3 regions of the Lysinibacillus sp. NPDC059133 genome follow, and region 3 is predicted to be linked to each of the others. Evidence: riboswitches for the same ligand, from Rfam matches in the RefSeq annotation. Region 3 holds a riboswitch; each other region holds the start of a gene.

Region 1 (4,446 bases), on a different contig from region 3:
TCGCCCATATTGACGAAACGAGAGAAGCCATTATTGATCAGTATTTCACGAATGGAAAATACAAAAAATTAACGTACGTTTATGAAGCATTTGGCTACAAAAAAATTGTTACACAAATTAATAAAATAAAAGCAAGTCATAAATGTCCATTCTGTAATGGGAAGAAAGTCATTTCAGAAGATAATCTCCATGATGGCGTCTATAAATTATCAGTACCATGTGTAAGTTGCTATGAAAGTGGCATCAATGATGAAGGGCGTAAGGAAATGGTCGATGGCGTAGATGTGCAAACATGGCTAACTGGCAACGTAAGTGATGTTGTGGCTGAAAGCTTACGAACGGAGGCTGTTGCCGATATTCCCATCTTCAATCGAATTCGTGAGTTAAATAAACGAGAGATGATGGCGATATACCAATGTCTTGTGGCAAATAGTTATTAAAAGAAAGCTACCTCAAAAACTCATTTGCAAAAATCAATGCAAATGAGTTTTTATGTTATCCTGAGAAAGAGCTTGAAAAAAGTTAGTAGAATAAAAGGGGAAAGATAGGAATGACAGAATTAGTGGACTGGAAAAATAATGCTCAAGGGCATCCATTTATCGCTTCATTTAGCGGAGGAAAAGATAGTGTCTTAGCTTTATATAAAGCAATGCAGGTTGGAGAGGCGATAGGACTAATTGTCATGATGGAGGAAGAAGGGAATCGTTCCAGATCTCACGGAATGCCACCGGAACTCATACGTGCTCAAGCTAATTCTATAGGTTTACCAGTTTATACTGCAGCAGCAAGCTGGACAGATTATGAAAAAGTATTTATGAGCCTTTTAGAAAAAGCTAAAAAACAAGGTGCAGAAGTTTTAGTAACAGGTGACTTAGATATGCCTGAACATGGCTGCTGGCACGACAAGGTTACAAAGAATGCTCGTTTAAAACTAGGCATGCCTTTATGGGAAATGAATCATCGTAAAGTTGTCGATGAATTCATAAACCTAGGATTTGTTACAATCATTGTTACTGTTAATTTATCTTTAGGTATGCGGGAGGACGATTTAGGGCGAACGTTAACCCACGAATACGTGCAAGAGCTTGAAGCCCGAGGGATTGACCCATGCGGAGAAGGTGGAGAATTCCATACTACAGTATTAGATGGACCCATCTTTAAACAACCTATTCCAGTTCGTAAATGTGATGTTATTAGAAGCGGAGAATATGCTTTTTTGCCTTTGGAACTAGATCAAAAGGTAAATCTTTCAGATAGTTAATCGATTCAATTCAATCGCTAAAGTGCAGACGATGATGAGATGAGCATGCATGTTCCTTCCATGTTTTTAGTTTTTAAAGAAATCTTCATTGTTCTAAGTACTATCGACGAACATTTTAGTTGCCAGCCATCTCGTTTACCGACTGTATAAATGCATTGTCTTACTGTCTGGAATAACGCAGAATAAGAAAATGATGAAAAGGGTCATCGGAGGAAAGTGACCCTTAACAATGGGAGGTGTATAGGATTAGTTTGTATGATCCTATACGTTATGAGCATGAAAGGTGGTATTTGGTATTAATAAAAACCTATAAAGCTAGTGCCGACAATAATTAATAGAATGAATAGAACAACGATTAACGCAAATGCTGAACCAGAACCACTGCCGTAATATTCAGACATAGTAATTTCCCTCCTTTCAATATCTATAATATGAATTGTTATTAAAAGGATTTGCGATATTTATCTACTAAAAAAATAAAAATAAAATTAAATATCCGGAGATTTAATAAAAGGGGTAACTTTGAAAAAGTTGTGGTAGGCAGTTATTCATTGAATACAAAAAGGTGCGCCGAAAGTCGACTGGATTGGAACTATAGTGTTTGCATCAGCGCTTTTAATCTCTTTATATGAACAAGAGGTGGATTCGTTTTCTATTTTTTTTGTATAATGACATTATTCAATCTTATTTTAAAGGGGGATACTATGATGCAAGGTTTTCTGCAGCAGTCTCAGAAATAGCTGAAGTTGAGTATGTACGTACAGCCCTTACTTTTCAAATGTGTATTGGTTTCCTAGTTACTATAATTTCTATCAATCTCATCCCTATTATTCAGAGAATCATTAGTTGGGAATGGGTCTTTACCATATTAGCGATTGGATCGATTCTTGGAATACTATCTATGCTCAAATATAGAGGTACGAAGTAAATATCGAGAAAGTATTGGACTTTTGATTAAAACATGACTAGTATAATCCTTTAAATTTTTAAGAAAAAATTTCTACTATTCTGAACTATATGTTATAGTAGGAGCATAATTGAATATTGTGTAAGAGTTGGTGCCAAATGATAGTTTGGCTTAAAAGGGAAGTCGGTGTAAATCCGACGCTGTCCCGCAACTGTAATTCGGAGCAAATCACAAATGCCACTGGGAAACTGGGAAGGCAGTGAGACGTGTTGATGAAAAGCCAGGAGACCTGCCAATTTCTAGTACACACCAAATACCTACGTGGAAATAGGTGGTGAAATGTGACCATTCAGGCACTGTGCGACAACGAATGACCTATGCGGAAGTATACACTTCTTCGTATTGTTTTTTCATTGACAAATTTAACATGCAGCCATTTTCCTAGAAGGAGAATGGCTTTTTATTATTTCTGAAAGGGTGATTGAAATGACTTATACAAGTACACTAATTGGCTACCCATACATTGGGGAAGATCGTGAATGGAAAAAAGCATTAGAAGCATTTTGGCGACATGAACTTTCTGAAGTAGATTTTCAAGTAAAAATAAAGAATATCCGATTATCTAGGTTAGAAAAACAGCTTCAACTGGGCATAGATATGGTAACAGTTGGAGACTTCACTTATTACGATAGAATGTTAGATACAGCCGTGATGTTTGGTTTAGTACCTAAGCGTTTTAACTGGCAAGGTGGAAAGGTAGATTTACATACCTATTACAGCATAGCACGTGGGAACAAAACAGCAGTGGCCAGTGAAATGACAAAATGGTTTAATACAAACTATCATTATATTGTGCCAGAATTTGAAGAACAAACATTACAAATAACGGAAAACAAAGTTTTAGCAGATTTTTTAGAGGCTAAAGAAGCATACGGCATTATCGCAAAGCCGACATTAATTGGTCCTTATACATTTTGCAAACTAACGAAAGGTTATAACAAGGTAACACAAGTTGAATATTTACTGGCCATACTACCACTCTATGCCCAAGTGTTGAAAGAATTAGTGAATGCAGGTGCCAATTGGATTCAACTAGAAGAGCCATCCCTTGTAACTACATTAGATGAGACAGAAATAAAGCTTGTACAAGAAATATACGCACAACTAGCTGGAGCAGTGCCAGAGGCGAAAATAATGCTTCAAACATACTTTGAAGCATTAACCTCTTATGAAGCAATAATGGCACTCCCTGTTCAAGGTTTTGGTTTAGATTTCGTCCATGGCTATAAAGGGAATATGGGATCGCTTCGTCAATTTGGTTTTCCTAAAGATAAAGTATTAGCGATTGGTGTTGTTAATGGCCGTGATATTTGGCGTTCAAACCTAGCAGAGGTAAACTCTACGATTCAGGCAATTGAAACACTAAGTAATGCTGTAGCATTATGGATTCAACCATCTAGCAACCTACAACACGTACCAATAACGACCTCTCTTGAAAATAAGCTCGATCCTGTTCTAAAAAATGCACTTTCCTTCGCTGATGAAAAAATCGTAGAAATCGTTGAGGTAACTAAATTTAGACGAGACAAAGATGGTAGCACGATTCATAACTTATCAGAAAGTATGAAGGCGATTGAAGCCCTAAAAAATCATCCAATTCGTCAAAACCAGGTGATCCATCAGGCAGTTCAAACAGTGACAATTCAAGATTTTGAACGACATAGTGATTTTAGTCACCGCCAAAAGATTCAACAGCAAGCTTTAGGGTTACCGCTATTCCCAACGACAACAATAGGAAGTTTCCCTCAATCTGATGAGGTCAAAAGGAATCGAAATGCATGGAGAAAAAAACAATTATCGAACGAAGCATACGAAGCATTTATTGAACTGGAAACAAAACGCTGGATTGACATTCAAGAAGAACTAGATATTGATGTACTTGTCCATGGTGAATTTGAACGCACTGACATGGTAGAATATTTCGGTGAAAAACTTACCGGTTTTGCATTTACGGAAAAAGCGTGGGTTGTATCCTATGGTTCACGTTGCGTGAAGCCTCCTATTATTTATGGAGATGTCGCTTGGGCAGCACCAATAACAGTGAAAGAGTCGGCTTATGCTCAAAGTTTAACAAAGCGTTTTGTGAAGGGAATGCTGACAGGCCCTGTGACCATTTTAAATTGGTCATTTGTGCGAGACGATCTTTCACGAAAAGATGTTGCTTATCAAATTGCACTAGCACTTCGCAAAGAGGTTGAAGCACTGGAAAACGCAGGTA
Region 2 (4,446 bases), on a different contig from region 3:
AAGATGAAAACGCATTTCATCTATACGCAAACGAACTAGTAACTTTACACCAAGATACAACTGAATAATATGACGAGCCCGCTCTCTGTTATTGGAGGGTGGGATTTTTTTGTGATTTTATTTGCAAAATTGATGGGTGGATACCTTTAATTTATTAGGAATGTAGAGCAAGTACCTGCATGTTTTGCGACTCGAGCCGAGGTATTTTTGGTTAAAAGTGATTTTTAAAGGAACTTGGATAACCAAGTCTCTTTTATAGAAAATGATTTTATGCAAGGATTTTATACACTTTATCAGGCATGTTGATTAGGAAAATAGAGGTTTATTATTGGCTGATAAAAGGATTTTTTTTTGTTGATATTTTGCTAATGTATGTCCATTTTAACTGATTGTAGCGTAGGGCTACTCGACTCCCGCGGGAAAGCGAGACAGACGAGACCCTGCACGGAGCGCAGTGGAGGAAGCGGCTCGACGCTCGCCCGCAGGAAAGCGAGTAGCCCGTAGCGGAAATCAGAGCCTTCTAATTAATTAGAGTGGATAAAAATGGTTAATAAACACACTTGACACGTTATAGAAGTAAAGCGCGTCCTAAGCTGAGTCTCTTCTTTTAAAATCTTTCCCTAAAATTTTTTTATAGTGTCACAAATCCCCGTTAATTTCAGTTATATAGGTTAGAAAGGAGGGGAGACATTTGACTGTACTGAATAAATCCAAGGAAAATGCCAAATTAGATATAAAATCTATCGTGGAACAAGTTCAAACAGGTGATATTCATGCCTATACAGAAATAATTCGTTGTTTTCAAAAGCCAATCTATATTTACTGCTACTATCTTTTAGGAAACAAAGAAGAAGCTGAGGATGCTGCACAAGATATTTTTATAAAGGGATTGGAGAATATCGGTAATTTTTCTTATACTGTTTCTTTCTCAGCATGGCTTTATAAAATTGCGCATCATCACTGTATTGATTTAATAAAAAAGAAAAATAAAGGCTATAAATTTTGGAAAAGTTTTAAGAAAGATCATGCGCACAATCACACGCATGAACAAGAATTTCAATACGACGATATCATTCATGAGTTATTAGAACAGTTAAATGTGGACGAAAGAAGGATTCTGCTACTTCGATCCATAGAGGAATATAGCTTCGACGAAATCGCTTCTATTATGGAACTTAAACCAACGACTGTTCGAAAAAAATATGAACGATTACGTAAAAAATTGATGAAAAAGAATAAGTTGGGAGGGGAAATTTATGAACACTCGTTCAAAACAGGAGGATAAAGAGTTAGATCAGATAGAAAGATTCATTCGAGAAACCCCTATGGAAATTGATTTAGTTAATCGTACAATGAACAAATATGAAAGCAGTCGTTATACAAAGCAGCCAGAAAGTTCTAGAACCCCTAAGAAAATGCGTCAAAGAGCGATGATGATAGTAGCCTCTGCAGCAATCATTTTTAGTCTTGTATTTGTCACTAGCTTAATTTCACCAACGATGGCTGCGACGATAAAACAAGTTCCTGTACTTTCATCTATTTTCAAACTTGCTGGTGATCTTGGTCTGCAAACTGCTGATGAAAAGGGACTCTCAACTAAACTTAATACAATAGTTACTCAAGATGATTTTACATTAAATGTATCAGAAGTAGTGTACGACGGTACACGTGTTTCAATAGGTATTGGGCGCCCTCATAAAGAAGATGAGAAAGAAACGTTAATGGAACGTATCAGTAAGATCGAATTGTTCATTAATGATGCTTCTGTTAAATCCTTTGCTCCGGATAAATCTATTGGAATTGTTATGAAGCCAGGTAAAGATAATGATTCTGCTATTATTGAGTTTTCTGATCTGAGAAATCAGGGAGGAAGTCCTTTCCCAGAACAATTTGATTTAACAGTATCGGCTACAATAGCTGGCATACAGGATCCTTTCAAAATTGATATTCCTGTGAATAAAATCGAAAACTATCTGACTTTACAACCTAATGTAAGTCGAGAATACAAAAACATTCATTTTAGTGTTGAAAAAGTCGAATTTACACCAATAACGACAGGATTAACTACACGAGTCGTTTTGACTGACAACTCAATTTTCACACTACCTTTACTAACGATGGATGTAGATATTTTTGATGATCAAGGCCATAAACTTAAATTAATTGGCGGAGATGGTTGGAATGCTACAAATGGAAACATTCATATTTCTGATCGTAGATTCCAACCATTTGAAACTATTCCCAAAACAATAACCCTTAAGCCGTATATATACCTCTTTGATGAAAACGAAATGGGGGCATTTCAAATGGATGAAAATAATGAACCAAAGATTCAATACATTCCTGAACTAGAGGTTACACTACCTATTAACTCACAAAAATAAAAAAGTAGAGAAAGTGAGGTTTGCCTTGCTTTCTCTACTTTTTAGTATGTCAAATTATTTACTTGCTTTAAAGCTTAAACTTGAGCCGTCCCTACACCTTGCGACTAATATACTATTAATTCTAGTCTTTAAATGGGAATACTACTTATAAATATCAATTAAGTATATTTAAATATCAATTAAGTATATAAAAAACCATTTATTACAATCGAAGTAGCTTCAATAAAGATATTTTGTTTAATCTCTTTTTTTACGAGTAGAAACATAGAAATATCCTCTTTTTTGTGGAACTATTTTGAAAAAATAAAAAATATGCTAAACTTAACAGTAAGTGAATAGCAAATGCAGAATAAAGGTGCTCTTTTAGGAGCTTAATAGGGAATTCGGTGTAAATCCGAAACTGTTTCCGCAACTGTAAGTGTAGATGGCTACAGAAATTACCACTGTCAAACGAGGAAAAATGCCTCCAGTAGATGGGAAGGTTCTGAATAGGATACACGAGTCAGGAGACCTGCCTTTATTCCATCGTATTAACTCTCTTCGGAAGCTAGGAGAACTTACGGCAAATAGATGGACAGGCAAATTGTGTTTTTGGGCCTTTTTCTGTTTTCCTTAGATGCTCTCCCTTTTATTGGAGAAGCATCTTTTTTATTTTCCGAGTTAATGGCAAATATATTCACCTATAACAAGGTCAGGAGGAGAGAAATGGACTTTTATAAGAAATGGTTGAATATAGCGATTGTCTTTATCTTATCATTTTCGCTATTGTCGCCTGCTGCTCTAGCAGATACGCAGCAAATTGAAACTAGTGAGTTAGAATCTAGCTCCCCTATTACATCTAATGGTGAAGAAGCTAGCGTCTTCCCAGAAATCACAAGTATTACAGATGAAGAAGTAGTAATTGATAAATCATCATTACAAACGGCAATTGAGAAGGCAGAGCAAAACAAAGCACCCGTAAAAGTAAGTGATGATGGAAAAGATATAGACCCTGCTGATTACTGGGTAACTCAAACTGAACAAGATGTGTATACAAATGTAATCGTATCTGCACAACAACTATTAGCAGATGAACATGCAATTCAAGAAGACATTGATGCGAAAGTATTAGCACTAAATCAGGCAACAGAGGAATTTGATAGTGCGAAAAAAGATGGTACAAAATCGAATGCTGAACCAACAACTTCTCAAGCTTACAATACTGTTGCTCAATACATGGTAGAAAAATTACCCGATCCTAAATTCGGTAATGAATGGTGGATCATCACATTAGCTCGCGGTGGCTACGAAGTTCCAGCTGGCTATTTCGACACTTATTATAAAAATGTCGTTGACCATGTTGTTGCTAACGATGGCGTACTAGATAAAAGGAAGTATACAGAGTATTCCCGATTAATTATTGCCCTTACAGCTATTGGTAAGGACCCAACAAATGTTGGTGGTTATAACTTAGTTGAAAACCTATCTGATTTTGAGAAAGTTGCTTGGCAAGGTGTAAACGGTGCTTATTTCGGGTTAATTGCTCTTAATACTTGGGACTTTGAACTATCTGAAACAGCTACTACAACACGAGAAAAACTTATTGAAAGAATTTTAGAAAAGCAATTAGATGATGGTGGTTGGGCTCTATCGGGGACAAAGGCTGACCCTGATATGACAGCAATGGCTATCCAATCGCTAGCACCATACTATAAAACGGATTCAAAGGTAAAAGATGCTGTCGACAAAGCACTAACTACTTTAGCTGATTTACAATTACCAAATGGTGGTTATAAATCATGGGGGTCGGAAAATTCTGAAAGTGCTGCTCAAGTTGTCACTGCCCTTACTAGCTTAGGTATCGATGCGAACAAAGACCCTCGCTTTGATAAAGTTATAGCGAATATTATGACTTATTACAGTCCAGACGACGGCGGGTTTAAACACGTTTTAAGCGAAACAAAAGCAAATGGGATGGCTACAGAGCAAGTTGGCTATACATTAGCTGCGTATCATCGTTTGCTTAACGGTCAAACAGCACTATACGATATGTCAGATACGAAGTCTCAGGATCCTTCGAACC
Region 3 (4,446 bases):
TTTTCCTACCGAGATCGTGAGAAGCGGCTTGAAATTTTAGATGATCCACGTGTTGGTGCATTTGGTGTGCTTTCAGTGCTATTTTTAGTCCTTGGTAAATTTGTCATACTTCACGAATTATTCGTACAGCATAAGTTAGCACTGTGGATGCTTGTGTTTATTCCGTTATGTACACGAGTAGGTATGAGCTTTTATTTTATGTCACTCAAGTGCTCAAAGGAAAAGGGGCTTGCCTACTTTTTTAAAACACATATTAAGCCGGGTTTACTTATTTGCTTTATGTTTTTAACATTAATTGTAGCATACAGTAGCTTGTTGTTTGTAACGGGCTTCACAATGGTTCCATTCGTGTTGATGGCTGTATTAGCGATTGCCTTTTTAGTCTTTCGGCAATTTACTGTGCGCAACTTTGGTGGTGTTTCGGGAGATTTACTCGGGGCATCAATTGAAGGAATGGAGGTTGTACTGTGGGTGACGTTGTTACTGTGCACTTAATGAGACATGCACCAACAAAGGAAAATTTGGAGAAGCGTTATATCGGCTGGACAGATTCTTCATTAGCTGATGCATCTTTACTTACTATTGTAGATCAAGATGTCACGAAGGTGTACGGTAGTGATTTACTACGCTGTAGGGAAACAGCTGCCCATTATTTTCCGAATGCAACATACGTGTCTGATAGGAGATTTCGAGAGTCGAATTTCGGAGATTTTGAAGGGCTCACATATGAGGACTTACAATCCAATCGTCGTTATTGTGCATGGTTAGATGATCCTGTACAGTCACCGCCTCCAAGGGGAGAAGGCTTTGATGTCTTTTGTGCACGTGTTAAGGAAGGGTTCACAGTATTACCAAAAGGGGAGGATGTTTATCATCTCGTTGTCCATGGTGGCGTAATTCGAGCACTTCTCGTAGCCTTTGCACCGACTGAGCAACCTTTTTGGTCCTATCAAACACCGCATGATAAAATGTTTTCTTTAACGTTTACAAGAAAGGCTTGGGAGGAGGGAGCAAGATGCATGTCTTTATCGGAGGAGCCTATAGTGGAAAAACCGACTATGTTATGAAATTACTTGCAGGTCAAAACGTTGAGCTAGTGGATGGCACTCTACCTGATAGCACACCAACCTGTGATGTACTAGTTATTAAAAACATAGAGAAGTGGCTCGTAACACAAGATCTTGAGGATGATGAGCCCCTTGTCAGAAATATTTTGACAAGACTAAAGACACTTGAAGAAAATTGTGCTTTGTATATAATAGTGACCGATATGGGACGTGGCGTTGTGCCAATGGAAAAACAGGCACGATTGTTGCGTGATACATGTGGGCGTTTGTACCAGGCATTATTTGCTGAAGCCGAACAAGTCGCACGCATTTGGTACGGCATTGGGGAACAAATCAAATGATATAGTTTCATAAAGTAGGCTCTTCATTAAAAGTTGGGGATGACATGATTGGGATGAAAGCTGACGACTCCTTGGGATTAGCGGCTCATCGGACGCCCCAGCTCGGAACGGAAATCAACCCAACGTTTTTATGACGAGCCAAATATTATAGGAAAGAGGAAATGGAATGGATCGACAAAAATTGATGAAATTGACGCTCACTGCCATGGTAGCAGCAATTTGTGCAGTGGGTGCAGTCATTAAAATTCCAACATTTATTTCAACTGCAGCGCTTGATTCTGCACCTGCATTGTTGAGCGTTGTATTTTTATCTCCAGTATTAGCTGGTGTTGCGGGAGTCATTGGGCATTTTATCTCAGCCTTAACTACTGGCTTCCCTCTAGGGCCACTACATATTATTATCGCGGTAGAAATGTTTATTGTTGTATGGATCTTTGGGGTAATGCATAAAAAAGGAATGCATTTCTGGAAATGGCCTGTGGCACTTATATTAAATGGCGTTGTGGCACCTTTACCATTTTACTTTATCATTAGTCCGGCATTTTACTGGGCGTCACTGACTAGTCTTCCATTGGCAACACTCGTAAATCTGGTGATCGTTGCAATTGTGATGCCAATTCTCTCTAAGGTGTTTGTGCGTAAGGAAGGTCGAGTACATTGAGAAATGCAATAAAAATAGGTGAGCTGTTTGCTACAACAGATAATGCCGCAGCAATTGGCGAAAAACCACAAGATGTTGTGTCTGCCCCAGACAAACTAACGGCATACTTAACGGCGCGTGTTACTTTTTTAGAGCAGCTTGCTGCAAATGCTTTACCAAGACATATTTTACTTGCTAATTTTTCAGGGGATGCTGCATGGTCTCGTTATATTGCAGGCATTCAGCAGGTTTTTGATGAGGTGAGTCTTATTTGTCCGCCAATAGACGGTAGCACAGAGTCCAATATGCCGACTTTACAATCAGGTTTGTCTATAACGATGCTTGGTGAGCAGCAGAAACGCACAGTAACTAAGTATGAGCAGCTAAGTTGGTACACATATGGGATGCCGCTTGTAGGCAATGAAATCCTTGCACAGCCTGAAAATGTCGCACAGCTACAACCTATTTTTCAAGCGTGGAAAGAGGGAACCGTGCAGCAAGTCTGGCCAGTTGGATCAAAAGGTCTGCAAGCAGAATTTACCCTACTTTTTGGCGAGCAACAAGTCAAAAGTTCATTAGATGTTGAGAAAACGGCTGGTCCATGTGCAGTAGTTTTGCTAGGAATACAGTTAGAAAAAGAGCAGCTAGCACAAAAATATTTTCCTAGAAATTTTGAAAAACTACGTAAAACTGCATTGTAATTGGGCTTGCTTCGAGAAAAAGTAGCACATTATAACTTGCAAGGGGCAAAACGCCTATTGCAACAATAAACACAATATGTTAGATTTGTTTAGGAGTTAAAACACTATATATAGTATTTGGACGAGCGGTACCAATGTGGTTTAAAAGGGAATTCGGAAAAGAGTCATCTTAGGCCGAAGCTGTCCCCGCAACTGTAAGTGCTGACAAATGATGACTAGCCACTGTGAAGAACGGGAAGGCCATCATTTGGAGGAAGCATGAGCCAGGAGACCTGCCGAGTTGTTCAAGACAGCAACACATTCTTCGGGGATTGAGAAGTGGAGGCGAGAGATTTGTCCACTTCTTAGTGTGCATGTCCTTCATTTCCATTTCCGATTTTACAGCGATCACGTAACCGATAGATGTTGCGTGATCGCTTTTTGTGTTGCTGGAGAAAGAAAGGGAGAGAATGTATACATGACAATTCAAATCGAACAGCAAATTGCTAAGCTCAAGAAAAGTTATACGGAGGATGAACTTGAAAGTTTTGTAAGGTTATCGGATCGTTGGCTACGAAAAAACGACAATGCCACATTTGAAGCATGGGCGGATGCGATGATTTTACAAACGCTTAGCCTAATTGATGAGGAGGAGCCATACTGGACATTTGTCGCAGCTCAAATTTATTTAGAAAAACTATATGATCAATTTGCAATGCGCCGTGAAGTTTCAGTAAAGGATGTTTATAAGGTATTCCCAGAACAATTAGCACACTATACAGAAGCTGGTTTGTATCATGAAAGTTTAACAACAAAATATAGTGAGCAGGACCTTCAAGAACTCGCTTCCTATTTAGAATCAAGTCGAGATGAATTGTTTACGTATATTGGCTTAAAAACATTAATGGACCGCTATGTAGTCCGTGATTACACGAAAACACCAGTGGAGCTACCACAGGAACGCTGGATGGTCATTGCAATGACTCTTATGCAGGATGAGACAGAAAATCGTTTAGAAAAAGTACGTGAATCTTACTGGGCAATGAGTAATTTATATATGACTGTTGCCACACCAACATTATCGAATGCAGGTAAAACGCATGGTCAGTTATCTAGCTGCTTTATCGATACAGTAGATGATAGTTTACAAAGTATTTATGACACGAATACAGATGTCGCAACATTATCGAAGTACGGCGGTGGTATTGGTGTTTATATGGGCAAAATTCGTAGCCGAGGCTCATCGATTAAAGGCTTTAAAGGTGCATCAAGTGGTGTTTTACCATGGATTAAACAACTTAATAATACGGCGGTTTCAGTCGATCAGCTTGGTCAACGACAAGGCGCTATTGCTGTCTATCTAGATGTTTGGCATAAAGACGTCTTTACGTTTTTAGATTTACGCTTAAACAATGGAGATGAGCGTTTGCGTGCTCATGATATTTTCACAGGGCTATGCTTACCGGATTTATTTATGGAAACGGTAGAAGAGCGCGGGGAATGGCATTTATTTGACCCACATGAAGTGCGAGAAGTTATGGGCTTTTCACTAGAGGATTTTTATGATGAGAAAAAGGGTGACGGTGCTTTCCGTACTAAATATGAGGAATGTATCGCGAATCCATTGTTAAGTCGTGAAGTCGTTCCAGCCATTGATATTATGAAGCGTATTATGCGCTCACAGCTTGAAACAGGCGTACCGTTTATGTTCTATCGAG

What was found. Region 3 has a riboswitch for cobalamin ahead of ACFXN8_RS19410 (ribonucleoside-diphosphate reductase subunit alpha). Riboswitches for the same ligand answer to the same signal wherever they lie in the genome.
Region 1: linked by a shared signal. The riboswitch ahead of metE (5-methyltetrahydropteroyltriglutamate--homocysteine S-methyltransferase) and the one ahead of ACFXN8_RS19410 (ribonucleoside-diphosphate reductase subunit alpha) in region 3 are both predicted to bind cobalamin.
Region 2: linked by a shared signal. The riboswitch ahead of ACFXN8_RS08640 (S-layer homology domain-containing protein) and the one ahead of ACFXN8_RS19410 (ribonucleoside-diphosphate reductase subunit alpha) in region 3 are both predicted to bind cobalamin.

Annotation. Positions count from the first base shown of each region.
Region 1 is NZ_JBHZDH010000004.1:2,929-7,374, forward strand. It holds gene ACFXN8_RS03325 (ATP-binding cassette domain-containing protein) at 1-440, shown strand, start outside; gene ACFXN8_RS03330 (Dph6-related ATP pyrophosphatase) at 551-1,261, shown strand; gene ACFXN8_RS03335 (YjcZ family sporulation protein) at 1,558-1,662, opposite strand; cobalamin riboswitch at 2,301-2,479, shown strand; gene metE (5-methyltetrahydropteroyltriglutamate--homocysteine S-methyltransferase) at 2,655-4,446, shown strand, end outside.
Region 2 is NZ_JBHZDH010000011.1:107,055-111,500, reverse strand. It holds gene ACFXN8_RS08655 (IDEAL domain-containing protein) at 1-68, shown strand, start outside; gene ACFXN8_RS08650 (RNA polymerase sigma factor) at 692-1,285, shown strand; gene ACFXN8_RS08645 (DUF4179 domain-containing protein) at 1,257-2,384, shown strand; cobalamin riboswitch at 2,721-2,917, shown strand; gene ACFXN8_RS08640 (S-layer homology domain-containing protein) at 3,090-4,446, shown strand, end outside.
Region 3 is NZ_JBHZDH010000044.1:24,758-29,203, reverse strand. It holds gene cobS (adenosylcobinamide-GDP ribazoletransferase) at 1-495, shown strand, start outside; gene ACFXN8_RS19430 (histidine phosphatase family protein) at 468-1,067, shown strand; gene ACFXN8_RS19425 (bifunctional adenosylcobinamide kinase/adenosylcobinamide-phosphate guanylyltransferase) at 1,016-1,408, shown strand; gene ACFXN8_RS19420 (ECF transporter S component) at 1,575-2,069, shown strand; gene ACFXN8_RS19415 (hypothetical protein) at 2,066-2,749, shown strand; cobalamin riboswitch at 2,859-3,044, shown strand; gene ACFXN8_RS19410 (ribonucleoside-diphosphate reductase subunit alpha) at 3,207-4,446, shown strand, end outside.